3 regions of the Micromonospora sp. NPDC005553 genome follow, and region 2 is predicted to be linked to each of the others. Evidence: riboswitches for the same ligand, from Rfam matches in the RefSeq annotation. Region 2 holds a riboswitch; each other region holds the start of a gene.
What was found. A riboswitch is a leader RNA that binds a small molecule or an ion and turns the genes downstream of it on or off. The one in region 2 is predicted to bind cobalamin.
Positions count from the first base shown of each region.

Region 1: linked by a shared signal. The riboswitch ahead of ACFYPG_RS22640 (ribonucleoside-diphosphate reductase subunit alpha) and the one ahead of cobN (cobaltochelatase subunit CobN) in region 2 are both predicted to bind cobalamin.
Region 3: linked by a shared signal. The riboswitch ahead of ACFYPG_RS03905 (acyl-CoA thioesterase) and the one ahead of cobN (cobaltochelatase subunit CobN) in region 2 are both predicted to bind cobalamin.

Region 1 covers NZ_JBIAJD010000005.1:379,190-382,462, reverse strand. Annotated here, with positions in the region: gene ACFYPG_RS22645 (enolase C-terminal domain-like protein) at 1-561, opposite strand, end outside; cobalamin riboswitch at 995-1,212, shown strand; gene ACFYPG_RS22640 (ribonucleoside-diphosphate reductase subunit alpha) at 1,405-3,273, shown strand, end outside.
Region 2 covers NZ_JBIAJD010000001.1:199,990-203,262, reverse strand. Annotated here, with positions in the region: gene ACFYPG_RS01055 (RNA polymerase sigma factor) at 1-139, opposite strand, end outside; gene ACFYPG_RS01050 (hypothetical protein) at 259-594, shown strand; gene ACFYPG_RS01045 (MBL fold metallo-hydrolase) at 700-1,416, opposite strand; cobalamin riboswitch at 1,758-1,887, shown strand; gene cobN (cobaltochelatase subunit CobN) at 2,175-3,273, shown strand, end outside.
Region 3 covers NZ_JBIAJD010000001.1:844,998-848,270, reverse strand. Annotated here, with positions in the region: gene ACFYPG_RS03910 (copper resistance protein CopC) at 1-615, opposite strand, end outside; cobalamin riboswitch at 737-953, shown strand; gene ACFYPG_RS03905 (acyl-CoA thioesterase) at 1,148-1,594, shown strand; gene ACFYPG_RS03900 (helix-turn-helix domain-containing protein) at 2,048-3,028, shown strand.

The DNA.
Region 1 (3,273 bases), on a different contig from region 2:
GGTCCGGTCGAGCTCGGCGAGGCGGGCGGCCTTCGTGCTCTCCTTGGCCCGCAGGATGGCCAGTGCCTCGTCGCGGGTCAGCGCGTCGGACAGGTAGCGCAGGTCAGCGATGTCGACGAGTTGCTCGGGGGTCATGTCGACGAGCAGCCGCCACAGCGGCTTGTCGGCGACCCGGGCGATCAGGTCCCATGACGCGTTCAACACGGCGGCGAGGGACAGGTGGACGACGCCCTTCTCGGGGCCGAGCCACCGCAGTTGCGAGTCGGAGGTGAGCAGGCGGTAGACCGCGCCCATGTCCGCTGCCATCGTTGCCACGTCCTGGCCCACGAGGAGCTGTGCCTGGTGGACTGCCGCCGCCGCGACGATGTCGTTGCCTCGGCCGATGGTGAAGGTCAGGCCGTGCCCCGCGAGTGGCGCGCCCACGCCGTCGACGCCGTCGGTGTGCAGGACGACGTAGGCCGCCGAGTAGTCGCCGTCCTTGTTCATGGCGTCTGACCCGTCAGCGGTCAGGGAGGTGGGGAAGCGGACGTCTTCGACGGTGACGGCAGTGATCTGCGGCATGCGCTCCTCGCCCGGCTAGGCTAAAGATCAGATGATCACTGGGAGTATACGGAGGGCTGCTCCAGCGCGTCAACGTTGTCGATCACCTCGGACGTGCAGACATATGATGTTTGCCCTCTCGGGTCGAGCCGCCTTGACTCCGATCATGCCGGTTGGCGGGCGAAGGTGCCGCGCGCGGCGGACCCTGAAGATCGGATGTTCCGGCTCGCCGCGAGGTATCGACGGCGACGTATGGGCTTGGTCCCCAATGCTGTGGCCTCGATACGTCAAATCTTTGTCGAATGTCGACACCCGTGCGCAGAGCCTCGTCTCCGGTGCCCGGCGTCGGTCGGCCGCAGCGTGCTCCCGGGGGGTTGGTGACGGTGGTCACCGCATCGCCGTCGACACGCCCGAGACCGACATGTGGGGTGTGACAACGACTGCGTCCCTATATATGGTGTCGAGCGCAGCTGGTTCGGCCGCTCATCCAGTGCGGTCGAGGCAACAGGGAACCCGGTGGAAATCCGGGACTGTCCCGCAGCGGTGAGTGGGAACGACAGCCGTCATCAGCACTGGGCCACCATTCGGCCTGGGAAGCGACGGCCAGTAGGAGACCGGCGAGCCCGGTCGTGCCCGCGAGTCCGAAGACCTGCCAGCGCGCCGCGTACCCGCACCCGGGTGGGCGGCGGTCCGAGGCCGCGTGGGACGGCTGACGCCACCTGACCCACGCCGGTGCCGGCGTGGCGTCCGTCGGTGTCTGTCTCCTCGCGTCCGGGCCACCAGGTCTCGAACTCCGAGGAGCGAGTGGTGACAGTCACCGAGGTAGTCCCGGCCAGAGGCGACGCGACAGTGCGGCGGACGCCGATGCAGGTCCGCAAGCGCGACGGCGGCACCGAACCCGTGGACGTGAACAAGATCGTCCGGGCGGTCGAGCGGTGGGCCGACGACCTGACCGACGTCGACCCGTTGCGGGTGGCTACCCGCACCATCAGCGGCCTCTACGACGGCGCGACCACTGCCGAACTCGACCGGCTGTCCATCCAGACCGCCGCCGAGATGATCGGTGAGGAGCCGCAGTACTCGCGTCTGGCCGCGCGGCTGCTGGCCGGCTACGTCGACAAGGAGGTGCGGCGACAGGGCATCACCTCGTTCAGCGCGGCGATCCGGGTCGGCCACGCCGAGGGCCTGATCGGTGACGACACCGCCGCGTTCGTCGCCGCACACGCCGCGACGCTCGACCACGCCGTCGACCCGGACGGCGACCGCCGGTTCGAGTATTTCGGCCTGCGCACGGTGTACGACCGCTACCTGTTGCGCCACCCCACCAGCCGACTGGTGCTGGAGACCCCGCAGTACTGGCTGCTGCGGGTGGCCTGCGGCCTGTCCCGGACGCCGGACGAGGCGGTCGACTTCTACCGGCTGATGTCCAGCCTGGCCTACCTGCCCAGCTCGCCGACCTTGTTCAACTCCGGCACCCGGCACACCCAGATGTCCTCCTGCTACCTGGTCGACTCCCCGCTCGACGAGCTGGACTCGATCTACGCCCGGTACGCCCAGGTCGCCAACCTGTCCAAGTTCGCCGGGGGCATCGGCATCGCGTACTCCCGGGTCCGCTCCCGGGGCGCGCTGATCCGGGGCACGAACGGGCAGTCCAACGGGATCGTGCCGTGGCTGCGCACGCTGGACGCGAGCGTCGCCGCGGTCAACCAGGGTGGCCGACGCAAGGGCGCTGCCTGCGTCTACCTGGAGCCGTGGCACCCGGACATCGAGGAGTTCCTGCAACTGCGGGACAACACCGGCGAGGACGCCCGCCGCACCCACAACCTGAACCTGGCCAACTGGGTGCCGGACGAGTTCATGCGTCGGGTCGAGGCCGACGAGCTGTGGTCGCTGTTCGACCCGCACGAGGTGCCCGAGCTGCCCGACCTGTGGGGGGAGCGGTTCGACGCCGCGTACCGGCAGGCCGAGGCGCAGGGCCGCTACGTGCGGCAGGTCCCGGCCCGGGAGCTGTACGGGAAGATGATGCGGACCCTCGCCCAGACCGGCAACGGCTGGATGACCTTCAAGGACGCGTCGAACCGGCTCTGCAACCAGACCGCCGAACCGGGCAACGTGGTGCACCTGTCCAACCTCTGCACCGAGATCGTCGAGGTGTCCAGTGACGCCGAGACCGCCGTGTGCAACCTCGGCTCGGTGAACCTCGCCGCCCACCTCACCGCCGACGGCATCGACTGGGAGCGGCTGCGCGCCACGGTGCGGACCGCGGTGACCTTCCTCGACCGGGTCATCGACATCAACTACTACCCGACCGCGCAGGCGGCGGCGAGCAACCCCCGCTGGCGGCCAGTCGGGCTCGGGCTGATGGGCCTTCAGGACGCCTTCTTCGCGCTGCGGCTGCCGTTCGACTCGCCGGCCGCCCGCGAGCTGTCCACCCGGATCAGCGAGGAGCTGTACCTGACCGCGCTGGAAACCTCCGCCGACCTGGCGCGCGACTTCGGCAAGCATCCGGCGTACCCGCAGACCCGGGCCGCGCGGGGCCAGCTCCAGCCCGACCTGTGGGGTGTCGAGGGTACGCAGACCGCGCGGTGGGACGCGCTGCGCGAGCGGGTCGAGGCGTACGGGCTGCGCAACTCGCTGCTGGTGGCGGTCGCGCCGACCGCCACCATCGCCTCGATCGCCGGGTGCTACGAGTGCATCGAGCCGCAGGTGTCCAACCTGTTCAAGCGCGAGACC
Region 2 (3,273 bases):
CGCCGAGCAGCACCGCGGTCCGGTACGCGGACGCGGTGTGCCGGGTGACCAGGAGGTCGTACGCCTCCAGGTCACCTGCCCGAGCGCGGGTGACGAGCGTCTCGTCGTCCAGGGGAGCCTCCGTTCGGATCACACTCATGACACCGCCCACCCGCTGCGGGTTCCACCCGGCGTGGGTCAGGTTGCTCCCATCCGCCGTGCAGCGTATTGCCAGGAATCGGTGCTCCACTGGAGGGACGTCGAGGAGAGGGGCTGGTCATGAGCTGGTTCAGTCGCCGGTCACGGGGTGCCGAGGCGACCCCGACGAAGCTGGACCGGGAGGCGACCCGCGACGACCTCGCGGCGCTGGAGGCGTTCGTGGCCACCCGGCACGGGGTGGAGTTCTACCTGGAGCCGGAGACCACGGCGACGGACACCACGGTGGTGGCGATCGCCCACGACGGCGAGTGGATCCGCCGCCGTACCGGAACGCCCCGTGCGGCCGGGGCCATCGCCCGCAAGCACGCGGTGCCGCTGTACGAGGCGGCGCGCACCGGCTACCCGGAACGGATGCGGACCTGGAGCCGGGCCCACCCGGAACGGCACGCCCGCTGAGGCGCAGCCCGGACGCTCGTGGCCGGGGCTTCATCGTTCTGAAGATGAACGGTGTGCCGGCCTGAGGCGCCCGCACTCGGTGCTGGAAGGGCGTTGCCGGCTGGATCAGGCGCCTTCGACGGCTGAGCGGGCCTGCTCGAACGTCATCGGGTCGGCGTGGCTGGAGACGTACCAGTGGTAGGTGCTGTCGAGCAGTCGTCGGACCAGGTCGACGTCGAGGCCGTCCTCCGGTCGGCGCAGGTGCGCCGGCGGCGGGTAGAAGCAGTCGCCCAGCAGCATCACCCCCGAGTCGGGCACCAGCACCACTGCCGAATCCGGTGCGTGCCCGCCCCCGACGTGGCGTAGCCGAACCCCGACCGGCAGCTCGTCCACGTCGGCGAAGGTCCGGGTCGGCGGCAGGATGGCGAAGTCTTCCCAGGACGGCATCGCGCGTGCGCGGGCCTGGAAGCTCGGGCGCAGGCGGGGATCGGCGAGTACCTGCTCTTGCAGGTAGCGGTGGCTCCACGGTCGGGCGGCCTCGGCGCGCAGCAGCGACACGGCCGTCTCGTGCCCGACGATTTCCACGCCGGGCCAGGCGCAGGCGCCCCACACGTGGTCCCAGTGATGGTGGGTGTAGACCAGCCAACGCGGCTCCGGGAGCCCGGCGGCGGCCAGCGCGCCCTGGATCTCGCGGGCGTGCGCGGGGCTCTGCCCGGCGTCGATCATCACACTGCCGCGTTCGTCGGCGACGACGGCGACGCCGGCCTGGACCGCCTCCGGGTCGGGATCGCCCGGACAGAGCCAGACCCGGCCCGCCAGGTGGTGGAACTGCGGGGCGACCATGGTGATCGACCTCCGAGATTGATCGCGGACACTGGTGTGGCGTTCGCCGATCCTAGGTGAGGGTTTCGGCCGGCACCGCCCTGCCGGATGATCGGCGCAGGTGAGAGCTGGTTCGGCCATCCTTTGCTCTGCTTACCTATAGACGCCGGTCACCCTCCGTGCCCGGTGCGTATAGGTAAGCAGAGCAAAGGATGTCGCACATTGATCTGGGGCATTACGCCGCGCGGAGTCGCGCCTGCACCAATCGCTGAAGCTCGATGAATGCCGTCGGCCTGGCGGGGCCGGGCCGGCGTTGACCGGCGGCGCGGCGGTGTGGCAGCATTCGCGGCCTGACGGCAGTGAAGGAAGTCGGTGCGAATCCGACGCGGTCCCGCCACTGTCACCGGGGAGCGATCCCCCCTCGTGAGTCACGGCCGTGTGTCTGCGGTTGGAAGGCCGGGGGAGAGCGTCGATCCGGAAGCCAGGATACTTCGGCCGTCGGGACGTACCCCAGGGCGTGGACACCCGAGGAGGACCCGATGACGCACGGCGTCTCATTCATCGACGACTATCGTCGTCTCGCACTGCAGGCAGTGCATTGCAAGGACACCGGACACCGGCCACCGGCACCGCTGAGCTGATCGCCCGGCGCTGACCGGCCCCGACCCATGCGTCGGTGCGCCGTTCGCCCGGGCCGTCGTACCGGCTGACGCCGTACCCACCCGCTTCGTCCAGGTCGCCCTCGTGAGGGCCCAGGGCGTCACTCTCCGGAGCCTGCCGTGCGCATCCTGCTGCTGTCCACCGCCGACACCGACCTGCTTGCCGCCCGCGCCAGCGGCGCCGACTACCGGTTGGCCAACCCGGCCCGAGTCGCCGCCGAGGAGGTGCCCGCCCTGCTCGACGGGGTCGCCCTCGTCGTCGTACGCCTGCTCGGCGGGCGGCAGGCGTGGCCGGACGGCCTCGCCGCGGTGCTCGCCACCGGCGTGCCGACTGTCGTGCTCGGCGGTGAGGCGCTGCCCGACGCGGAGCTGATGGCCATCTCCACAGTGCCGTCCGGGGTCGTCACCCAGTCGCTGGCGTACCTCGTGGAGGGCGGCCCGGACAACCTCGGACAGTTGGCCCGGTTCCTCTCCGACACGGTGCTGCTCACCGGCCAGGGGTTCGCCGCACCCGCGCCCACCCCGGCGTACGGCGTGCACGGCGACCACGCCGCCGACCCGGATCGGCCCACAGTGGGAATCGTCTTCTACCGGGCGCACGCCCTCGCCGGCAACACCGGATTCGTCGACGTGCTCGCTGACGCGGTCCGCCAGGCCGGCGGCAACCCCCTGCCGATCTTCTGCGGCTCGCTGCGCGGGTTGACAGCGGGCGCCGGACCACTCGGGCTCTTCGCCCGCTGTGACGCTCTGCTGGTCACGGTGCTCGCGGCCGGCGGCGCGGTCGCCGCCGACGCCTCCGGTGGCGGCGACGAGGACGCCTGGGACGTCGGCGCCCTGGCGGCCCTGGACGTGCCGGTCATCCAGGCGCTCTGCCTCACCAGCACCCGCGCGCAGTGGGCCGACAGCGACGCCGGCCTGTCCCCGTTGGACGCCGCCATGCAGGTGGCCATCCCCGAGTTCGACGGCCGGATCGTCACAGTGCCGTTCTCGTTCAAGCAGATCGACGCCGACGGGCTCTCGGTCTACACCGCCGATCCCGAGCGGGCCGCGAGGGTCGCCGGGATCGCGGTACGCCACGCCCGGCTGCGGTACGTGCCGCACGCCGACAAGCGCATCGCCGTGGTGCTCAGCTCGTACCCCACCAAGCACTCCCGGGTCGGCAACGCCGTCGGGTTGGACACCCCGGCGTCGGCGGTCCGGCTGTTCGCCGCGTTGGCCG
Region 3 (3,273 bases), 650 kb from region 2:
TGCCGCGGACGGCGGAACCGCCGTCTCGGCCGCGACTGTCGGCACCGCCGACGCCTGCCCGGACGACCCGTGTTGCTCGGCGGTGGCCAACAGCGCCGGATCTGGCTGGGTCGACGGCGGGCTCCACCCCTTGGGCGCCGCCGTCACCGGCCCGTCGTAGCGGAAGGTCAAGGTGCCGCGTACGGGGTCCCCGTCCGAGGCGACCGACAGGTAGCTCACCGAGTACTGGCCCTTGGCTGGCAGGTGCGCGACCGCCACCGTCGCGGGGAACCCGGTCGTGTACTCGCGTGGCTCGAACTGGCCGTTGACCAGGAAGTACTCGCGCACCGGCTTGTCCAGCGGCTTCGGCTCCCCGTACGACCAGCCATTGTCGACCCGGATGCCACCCGGCGCGGTGATCGTGAAGAACGCGTTGGCAGCGGCCTTCTCGGTGAAGAACAGCTGCACCGACGTCAACGGCTCGCGCACGGTTGCGCCGCTCGCCGGTGTGGACATGGCGAGGGTCCCGTGAGCTGCGGCGGGCTGGGCGGACACGAGGAGAGCGACCGCCGAGGCGAGGAGGAGCGCGAGGAGGCCCGAGACCACCCGCCCAGGATTCTGAGGGTGACGACGCATCTGAATATCCTCACTGGGCTGAGACTTTTTACAAGAGGTGACGAACTTTTTCCTCACATGGCTAAAGCCGAACACCTCCCGGGTGGTCGGCCGGGCTGAGGGGCCGTCGCCCCTGGCCAGCTATGCTCCCGGTGGCGCTGGTTCGCCCCGTCGTGACCGGCTGGGCGTCGTAAGAGGGAACCCGGTGGGAATCCGGGGCTGCCCCGCAGCGGTGAGTGGGAACGACCGCCGTCATCAGCACTGGGCCAGTGGCCTGGGAAGCGACGGCCAGTAGGGGACCGGCGTGGAGCCGGTCAGGCCCGCGAGTCCGAAGACCTGCCCGCGCCGCGTACACAACCGTGTGCGCTGCCGTCGGCCTCGCGGGTGGGCTGAGCGGGTGACGTGCCGGGCGGTGTGCGCCGGTGTGTCCTCGTCAGCGTGTGCCCGTGTTCCGGCGGTGTGGTTTCCCGAGGGACGGACTACCGCTGTGCACGACACCACCACGATCGCCGGCCGAGCGCCGTCGGCGTCGCACCTGACCCTGTCGCAGATCATGGACCAGCATCACACCAACCTGATGGGTACGGTCCACGGCGGCCGGATCCTCAACCTCATCGACTCGGTGGCCGGGGTGGTCGCCGCCCGCCACTCCGACGGGCCGGCGGTCACCGCCGCGATCGACGAGACCGCGTTCCTGCGCGCGGTGCGGGTCGGCGACGTCGTGCACGTCGACGCCCGGATCACCTGGGCCGGTCGCAGCTCGATGGAGGTGGCGGTCAAGGTGACCGCCGACCGGTGGGACCGGGCGGTGCCGCCCACCGACGTGGCCACCGCTCACCTGGTCATGGTCGCGATCGACGACGACGGCCAGCCTCGTACGGTGCCGCCGCTGCTACCGGAGACCGACGGTGACCGGCGGCGGTACCGCGAGGCGGAGATCCGCCGCAAGCACCGGCTGGCGCTGCGGCGCGCGCTGCTCGACGGTGCCGAAGACGACTGACCCGTGCGCGGTGCGCCCGTCGCGGCGCCGGCGCGGTCTGAGGAACCCGCCCCGCCGTCGATCTGGTCGGATGGCGTCCACGTCAAGTCTCGATCACGCAGAGTGTGGATGCTTATGTGCGCCGCGTTGTTGCGGGAGCTCGATGCCGCGGCGGCGGGTGCGTTCGGCGCGGATGAGGTCGGCCAGGTGGTTCAGAGTGCGGCCGGACAGCGCGACCGTAGACGGGTGAGACAGCACAGTGAGGCTCCCGGTTGGGGCATCGGATCTTGGTCGCCTGCTGTCTTACCGGGAGCCGCGTCCTATCTCGACACACGCTGCCCGCCACCCATCGCGACCAGGCCCATCACGATGAAAAGCCCTCAATGCCTGACCCGCGCCCTAACTCGCAACGCCGGTATATCGACGCCAGGCTATCGTGATCTGACCCCTGCAGCGACAGTGCGAAGGTGAGTCATGGACGTAGTCAGCACCACCGAGGTCCCGGTTGAAGACGGGTTCGCCTTCTGGCGCGAGGTGAACTCGAAGCTCTGGGTGCCCTACGATTTACGCTGTGAATCGCAGTGGGAGCCCGGATTTCGAGCTCAGGTCGGAATCAGCGAGTTCGGTCCCGTGCAGGCGACATTAATGACCACGATGCCGCACTCGGTCCACCGCACTCCCAAGCTCATTCGGCAGGCCGATCCCGAGGTGTTCAAGCTGGGCTGCCTTGTGCGCGGTGGCGGCATGATCACGCAAGACGGCCAGCGCACAGATTTCGGCGTGGGGGATCTGATTCTGTATGACACCTCCCGGCCCTACCTGGCCGAATTCAGCCCGGATGTGCCAGTTAGTCAGCTGCTGCTTCTGCGCTTCCCGCGCTTGTTACTGCCGTTGCCCCCTTGGGAGTTGCGGCGCCTGAGCGCAGTTCGCATCCCTGGCGCCCAAGGTATCGGCGCGTTATCTTCACAATTCCTGCTGCACCTTGCCCGGCACATGGACGAACTCAGTCCGTTGGACGCCGCCCAGCTGTCCACCCTCACCATTGACGTGTTGACAGCGGCACTGGCCAACGCGCTGGACGTCCAAAGTGCGGTGCCCTCCCACACCCGACGTCGAGCGTTGATGGCTCAGATCCACGCCTTCGTCCGAGAGAATCTCGGCGATCCGCGCCTGACACCGGACGCGATTGCCGCAGTGCATCACATCTCGTTGCGATACCTGCACAAGCTGTTCCACGAGGAAGGGCGCACGGTTGCCGGCTGGGTCCGAGAGCGTCGCCTGGAGCAGTGCCGACGCGACCTCGCCAACCCCCAACTAGGCGCGCGCCCGATCCACGCGATCGCCGCCCAGTGGGGGTTCACCAGCCCGGCGCACTTCAGCCAGGCGTTCCGCAGCGCCTACGGTCTTTCGCCACGCCAGTTCCGCGAGCAGTGCGCGAGAGTACGCGCAGACTAAAGACTTGTGCGCTTACCAGTAACGACAGACCCGACTGTGGCCTGCACTCTTATCTGAGGAAGTCCGCTCAGTCAGGATTGAATCTGATTCCGGCTTACGGAAGAAGATTCACTTGAGCGTGTTACATCGATCCGTGTTTTCGCGATGGAAGGAGCGCGAGGAAGTACATCGATCACTTCATGCAGTCAGCAGCATCATCTAGGCCGCAGCGGCGGCTGACAGGAGACCATTGTGAAAATGTGGTG